Regions from separate parts of the Pseudomonas sp. LBUM1661 genome, predicted to be linked through region 2. Evidence: riboswitches for the same ligand, from Rfam matches in the RefSeq annotation. Region 2 holds a riboswitch; the other holds the start of a gene.
What was found. A riboswitch is a leader RNA that binds a small molecule or an ion and turns the genes downstream of it on or off. The one in region 2 is predicted to bind cobalamin.
Positions count from the first base shown of each region.

Region 1: another riboswitch for cobalamin. It lies ahead of cobO (cob(I)yrinic acid a,c-diamide adenosyltransferase); the one in region 2 lies ahead of ACA057_RS12695 (CbtB domain-containing protein).

Region 1 is NZ_CP166794.1:1,848,363-1,851,757, reverse strand. It holds gene ACA057_RS08465 (cobyrinic acid a,c-diamide synthase CobB) at 1-837, opposite strand, end outside; gene cobO (cob(I)yrinic acid a,c-diamide adenosyltransferase) at 834-1,445, opposite strand; cobalamin riboswitch at 1,527-1,760, opposite strand; gene ACA057_RS08455 (hypothetical protein) at 1,913-2,497, shown strand; gene ACA057_RS08450 (PQQ-dependent sugar dehydrogenase) at 2,567-3,395, shown strand, end outside.
Region 2 is NZ_CP166794.1:2,745,949-2,749,343, forward strand. It holds gene cobM (precorrin-4 C(11)-methyltransferase) at 1-688, opposite strand, end outside; gene ACA057_RS12685 (cobalamin biosynthesis protein) at 773-1,186, opposite strand; gene ACA057_RS12690 (CbtA family protein) at 1,183-1,890, opposite strand; gene ACA057_RS12695 (CbtB domain-containing protein) at 1,902-2,102, opposite strand; cobalamin riboswitch at 2,223-2,449, opposite strand; cobalamin riboswitch at 2,637-2,850, shown strand; gene cobW (cobalamin biosynthesis protein CobW) at 2,949-3,395, shown strand, end outside.

The DNA.
Region 1 (3,395 bases), 900 kb from region 2:
CGGCAATTGCGTGTCACGGATCGGCGAGAAAAACAGCAACTCAGCGCCCATCGCCCGCAGCAGATCCAGGCTCGCGCCATAGGTGAACGCGAACGCTTCGTCACGGGCCACGGCGATGCGCACGCCGGCCAGCAACGGTTCGGCAACGATCACATCAGGAGCGGCGAATTCCACCGCCGGTGGCAGCGCAACCTCGCAGCTGCTGGCCAGCGCATCGGCCGCCGCATCGAGGCGCAGATCGAGATCGTTCAGCTCGCTGGCCTGCACCAGCCCCAAGTGACGACTCGGCAATTCGATCCCGGTTTCCCGGGACAAGGCGCCGTACCAGCGCAGGCCCTCGGTCAGGCTGCCTTCGAGCAATTGCGCATGACGCAGGGTGCCAACGCGGTTGGCCAAGACACCGGCGAACGGCAAATCCGGCTGATAGCGCGCCAGCCCCAGGGCCAGCGCGCCAAACGTCTGGGCCATGGCGGTGCCGTCGATCACGCCGAGCACCGGCACACCGAAATGCCGCGCCAGGTCTGCGCTGGACGGCGTGCCATCGAACAATCCCATGACGCCTTCGATAAGAATCAGATCGGCTTCACCGGCGGCTTCCCACAACAGTCGACGACTTTCCTGCTCACCAACCATCCACATGTCCAGTTGATACACCGGCGCACCGCTGGCGCGCTCAAGAATCATCGGGTCGAGAAAGTCCGGTCCGCATTTGAACACGCGCACCTTGCGTCCCTGATTGCGATGCAAACGGGCCAGCGCGGCAGTGACAGTGGTCTTGCCCTGACCGGAGGCCGGCGCGGCGATCAGCACCGCCGGGCAATGACGGGGTTGATTCACAGCTCGACGCCTTTTTGCGCTTTGATCCCGGCCTGGAACGCGTGCTTGATCACGCCCATTTCGGTGACGGTGTCGGCCAGCTCAATCATCTCTGGTTTGGCGCCGCGACCGGTCACGACCACGTGCTGCATCGGCGGACGGGCCTGCAAATCGCTGAGCACCTGATCGAGACCGAGGTAGCCGTGCTTGAGGGCGATGTTCAACTCATCGAGCACCACCAGGCCGATGGACGGGTCGCGCAGCAGTTCCTGGGACACCAGCCAGGCGGCTTCGGCGGCGGCGATGTCACGCTGGCGATCCTGGGTTTCCCAGGTGAAGCCCTCGCCCATCACATGAAAGCGCACCTGCTCCGGAAAGCGCCGGAAGAACAATTCTTCACCGGTGCTGTTGCGGCCCTTGATGAACTGCACCACGCCGCATTGCATGCCGTGGCCCATGGACCGGGCGAGCATGCCAAACGCCGAACTGCTCTTGCCTTTACCGTTGCCGGTCAGCACCAGCAGCAGGCCGCATTCGTTCGGGGAATTGGCGATGCGTTCGTCGATCACGGCTTTTTTGCGCTGCATGCGCGCCAAATGGCGTTCGTCACGATCCGGGGTATCTGTCATGGGGGAGCTCTCCGTTGAGGCTGGATAACGGCGGGCAGGCACAAGAATAGACGGCAAGAAGCCTGGCATCGCCCACCGTGATGCCGCTGGATGAATCAGGCCGGTCTCCGGGCTCATGAGCGGCGCAAGGCCTGACTGCGCGCCTTCCCATGTCGATGATCGACACAGTGGCTCAAGACGCAGTTTTCATTCATTTACCGTTGCGGGGGCAGCGCCGGGATCGCGGTCCTTCATGCAATGAAGAGCTCACTCACCGGCTTCCCTGTTTCACTCTGTCGACCAAGGCCACAAAGCACCTGAAACAAGCCGCGAAGGTTAGAGGGTTGGGGGTGGAGCGTCAATTGAAGACGGGCGGCGCGCGCGATAAACTGCCGCCGATCAATTAAATGACGTCAATCTTGTGCCACACTCACAGCAGTGATATCAAAGAGCCACAACCTGACATCACAATAACAAGGGTGAGCCCCATGCAAGGCATGATCATCAGCAATCCGAAGCTGGAATTCCTGCGCCCGGTGCTGGAACGCTGGTTTGACTGTATTGACCGCTACAACGCCGTGCGCGGCGATAACGACACACCTTACTGGTACGACGAAAAAGCCAACCTCAGCCTGCTCTCCACTGCGGCATGGATGGCGGAAATGGTCACGCTGCAACAAACCCCCACGCGCAAACAGACCGAAGAAGGCGAACGCAACGGCCGCGCCGACCTGTTTATCGCCACCGCCGAAGAACGCGCCTATTTCCAAGCCACGCAACGCTGGCCGCGGGTCAACAGCCTTAACCTGACTCAAGCCTTGCAGGACATCACCAGCGACGCCAAGCGCATCAGCTACGCCAGCGACCTGAAACTCGGCTGCCTGTTCGTCGCGCCGCAAAAGTCCCAGCAAAGCGCCACGCCGGAAGAACTCCAGGACATGGTCGACGACCTGCAAAAGGAACACACCTGCGCCGTCGCCTGGTATTTCCCTTACGCCTACCGCAAGTTGCGCAACGAAGCCGGCCACTATCACCCAGGCATCGCCGTGCTGCTCAAAGAGGCTCGCGGCTGACCGGTTGAACCATCGCGCGCCTGCGCTTCTCTATTGAATTAGGTCACTGCATTCATAGGGAAGATCAGCATGCGCCAGCCTCAACTCGTTCTCGTCATTGCGCTCGCCGGAGGGCTCGCCGCCTGTGGTGAAACCTCCCGCCTGCAAGTCTCCGACGGCACCGGCCCGTCTCCCCAGCTCCCGGAACCCAACAAAACCCTGATCCCGACGGTGAACATCGCCCCGGCAATCGGCTGGCCAGCCGGCGCAAAACCGATCACAGCGGCGGGAACTCAAGTGACGGCGTTTGCTGAAGGCCTGGATCACCCGCGCTGGCTTTATGTGCTGCCTAACGGCGACGTGCTGGTCGCCGAAACCAATGCCCCACCGAAGCCCGATGACGGCAAAGGCATTCGCGGCTGGGTCATGGGTAAAGCCATGAGCCGCGCTGGCGCCGGAGTACCGAGTCCGAACCGGATCACGCTGCTGCGCGACAAGGACCATGACGGCATTGCCGAAACCCGCACGGTGTTCCTGGAAAACCTCAATTCGCCATTCGGCATGACCCTGGTTGGCAATGACCTGTACGTCGCTGACACTGATCGCTTGCTGCGCTTCCGTTATGAAAATGGCGATACGGCGATCAAATCGCAGCCGATGAAAGTGATCGATCTACCGGGTGGCACGCTGAATCACCACTGGACCAAAAACGTCATTGCCAGCAAGGACGGCAGCAAGCTCTACGTCACCGTGGGCTCCAACAGCAACGTCGGCGAAAACGGCCTGGACAAGGAAGAAGGTCGTGCGGCGATCTGGGAAGTGGATCGTGCCACCGGCAATCACCGAATCTTCGCCTCAGGCCTGCGCAATCCCAATGGCATGGCTTGGGAGCCTCGGAGCGGCGCCTTGTGGACGGCGG
Region 2 (3,395 bases):
CGCTGCCCAACACCCGACCCACCAGAATCAACGCCGTACGCCGAAATCCCTTCGCCGCCACCTTCTCGGCAATATCCTCAAGCGTTCCCACTACCCAATCCTGATCCGGCCAGCTCGCCCGGTGAATCACCGCAATCGGACAATCCGCGCCGTAATGCGGCAGCAATTCAGCCAGGATCTTCTCCAGATGATTGACCCCCAGATGAATCGCCATGGTCGCCCCGTGCTGCGCCAGGCTGCCCAGTTCTTCGCCCGCCGGCATCGCGGTTTTGTCGGCGTAGCGGGTCAGAATCACGCTCTGTGACACGTCCGGCAGCGTCAGTTCCGCACCGAGCAACGCCGCGCAGGCCGCCGTCGCTGTCACGCCGGGAATGATTTCAAACGGGATGTCGAATTCGCGCAGGTAACGAATCTGCTCGCCAATGGCGCCGTACAGGCTCGGATCGCCGGAATGCACGCGAGCCACATCCTGGCCGTTGGCATGGGCAGTCTTGATCAGGTCGATAATCTGTTCCAGGTGCAATTCGGCGCTGTTGACCACTTGTTCAGCCTGATGACCTTCCAACACGGCGGTGGGCACCAGGGAGCCGGCGTAGAGGATGACCGGGCAGCTGCGAATCAGCCGTTGGCCTTTGACGGTGATCAGTTCCGGGTCGCCCGGACCTGCGCCAATGAAATAGACGGTCATCGTCGGTTCCTGTGAGAAAAAGGGGCTTGGGCAAGGCTTCAGATGAAGATTGCTCATGATCGAAGACGGGGATTATCGGGGATTTTATACAGCGCAGGCCAATGCGAGGGTGGCCTGGGCATACTTTTGTCGCGAAATCAGCAGTTTTACCGGCGCCTGGGACAGGTGTTCGGCGAGGGCGAGGGCGGCACTTTCCGCCACGCCGTAGCAGCCGGTGCGTTCGAACGCGATGTCTGACTGATGGCTGAGTTGCGTTTGGTAACCGACCAGTTGCTCACTGCTGAAATAGATCAGCGGCAGCGACAATTGTTCGGCCAGTTCGATCAGGCCAGGCTCATCGCGCTTCATGTCGATACTGGCCAGGGCCCTGATCTGATGAAGTCCGATTTGATGCGCCTGTAACGCCTGATCGAGCAATGCCCGCAGCGTGCTGACAGGGCAGCCGCGCTGGCAGCCCAGACCGACTGCCAGGGTCGGCGCTGCGCTGGCATCTGTCATGCGTGGTATTGACCCGCGCTTTTGCGGCGGAACAACCAGGCACTGATCAGGCCCAGGGCCAGCCAGAATCCCATGTTGGTCAGCTGCGAAGCGATTTTGAACTGGGTTTCCAGCGCTTGCGGCGCGAGCATCGAATGCACTTCCGGTTGCGGAGCGCCGATCAAATGAGGAACGGCCAGGATCGCCGCGCCAAGGACTTTCATCAGCCAGTGGCGGCTAAACACGATCAGCGCGATGCCGACGGCGGTGGAGGCCGCCGCGCCAATCCACCAGAACTGCCGTTGTGCCAGATCGGCCGCAGCGGTGCCGGGCAACTCAGGCGGCAGGCCGAGGGTCGGCGCGAGCACGAAGGTCGCATAACCGGCCAGGCCCCAGAGCAAGCCCTGCGAGGTTTTGGTCGGTGCACGCAAGGTGTAGAGACCAGCGAGCATCAGGGCGAAACCGACAGCGACCACCAGATTACCGCCAGTGGTCGACAGCACGCGCTGCCAGCCGTCTTCAGGTTCCCAGGCTTCGGCGTCGTGGGTGTGAGCGGTGACAGCACCGGCGTCGTGTTCGTGGACTACAACAGCGGCTGGTTCGGATTTTTCGTAGGTTTCTGCCTGTAAAATCAACGGAGCCACCCAGAAGCTTTGCAGCAGGGTCAGCAGCAGGGCGGCCAGCAGTCCGGTGAAACCTGCGGTTTGCGCAATACGCTTGATCATGTCGGCAGGTCTCAATGGCACGGGAAAGCGGAGCTGTGACGGGTGTCGTGCGCGGCGTTGTGCACTGCTTCGATGTGCGAGAAACCGGCGAAATACACCAGGCTAGCGCCAAGGATCGATGCGCAAACGGCAGCGGTCAGGCGTTGAGTCAGGGTCGTGGTGGTGCTGGCGGTCTTATCGGTGTTGCTGCCGGTGCTGCTGATAATCGACATGGCGCTTCCCTCTGGTCTGTCAGTGGGTGAATAGAGCGCATGGAAGATCTCTGCGAGTCGGGCGCGCAGAGGTTCAAACAGCGCCCGCCCACCGCGGGTTTGTTATTCAGTGAACGTAATGGTCACTGTGTGTTGCGGGCCGGTCTCCGGGCTCACGAGGGGCTAGGCTTGCGCCTTGACCTGCAAGCATCACCTTCCCATGCCGAACTGCTGGCACAGTGGATCTGACGCTTCGCTCGCTTACCGTTGCGGGGGCAGCACCGGACTGACATGGCCTTGAGTAAAGCACATGATTCACCGGTTTCCCGTTTCACCCTGTGAAGGGCACCCGTAACAAGGTGAGTAGGAGAGCATGGGCGGGGGTTGGGCGTCAATTGGCAGGGGTTCTCAGTTGATACCGAGTCGCTCCCTTCGCGGGCAAGCCTCGCTCCTACAAAAAGCACCGCGGTCCTGTAGGAGCGAGGCTTGCCCGCGAAGGCGTCATTTCAACCACCGCGAACTTCGCTAGAACATTGACCCGCCCCCACACGATGCGTAGCCTTGCGCTTTCGAGGTTCTTCGGCGTTTTGCCGAAGCTAAGAAGGGAACGCGGTCGATGCCGCGGCTGCCCCCGCAACTGTGAACGGTGATGTTCGCTGCCACGCCACTGCAAACGCCGTCCAACGGGTTCGCGGGAAGGCGCAGCCAACGCCAGTCCAACGATTGGCACACCGTCAGCCAGGAGACCTGCCTCGACACAGATTCTCACTACAACCGGGCGGGGTGATCCGGTGGCGAACTCTTCCGCGCGCGCACGTCGCAGCGATTGTCGTCCCGTATGCCCGCCACCTTGCCAAAGGGCATCCGATGAAAACACTGGCCAAACTCCCCGTCACCATCGTTACCGGCTTCCTCGGCTCGGGCAAAACCACCTTGCTTCGACACATGCTCGACAACGCTCAGGGCCGCCGTATCGCGGTGATCGTCAACGAGTTCGGCGAGCTGGGCATCGACGGCGAAATCCTCAAGCAGTGCGCCATCGGCTGCACCGAAGAAGAAGCCAACGGCCGCGTCTACGAACTGGCCAACGGCTGCCTGTGCTGCACCGTCCAGGAAGAATTCTTCCCGGTGATGCGCGAACTGGTGGCCCGTCGCGGCGACCTCGACCACATCCTGATCGAAACCTCGGGCCTGGCCCTGCCAAAACCGTTGGTTCAAGCCTTCCAGTGGCCGGAAATCCGCAGCGCCTGCACCGTCGATGCGGTGATCACCGTGGTCGACAGCCCGGCCGTGGCCGCCGGCACCTTCGCCGCA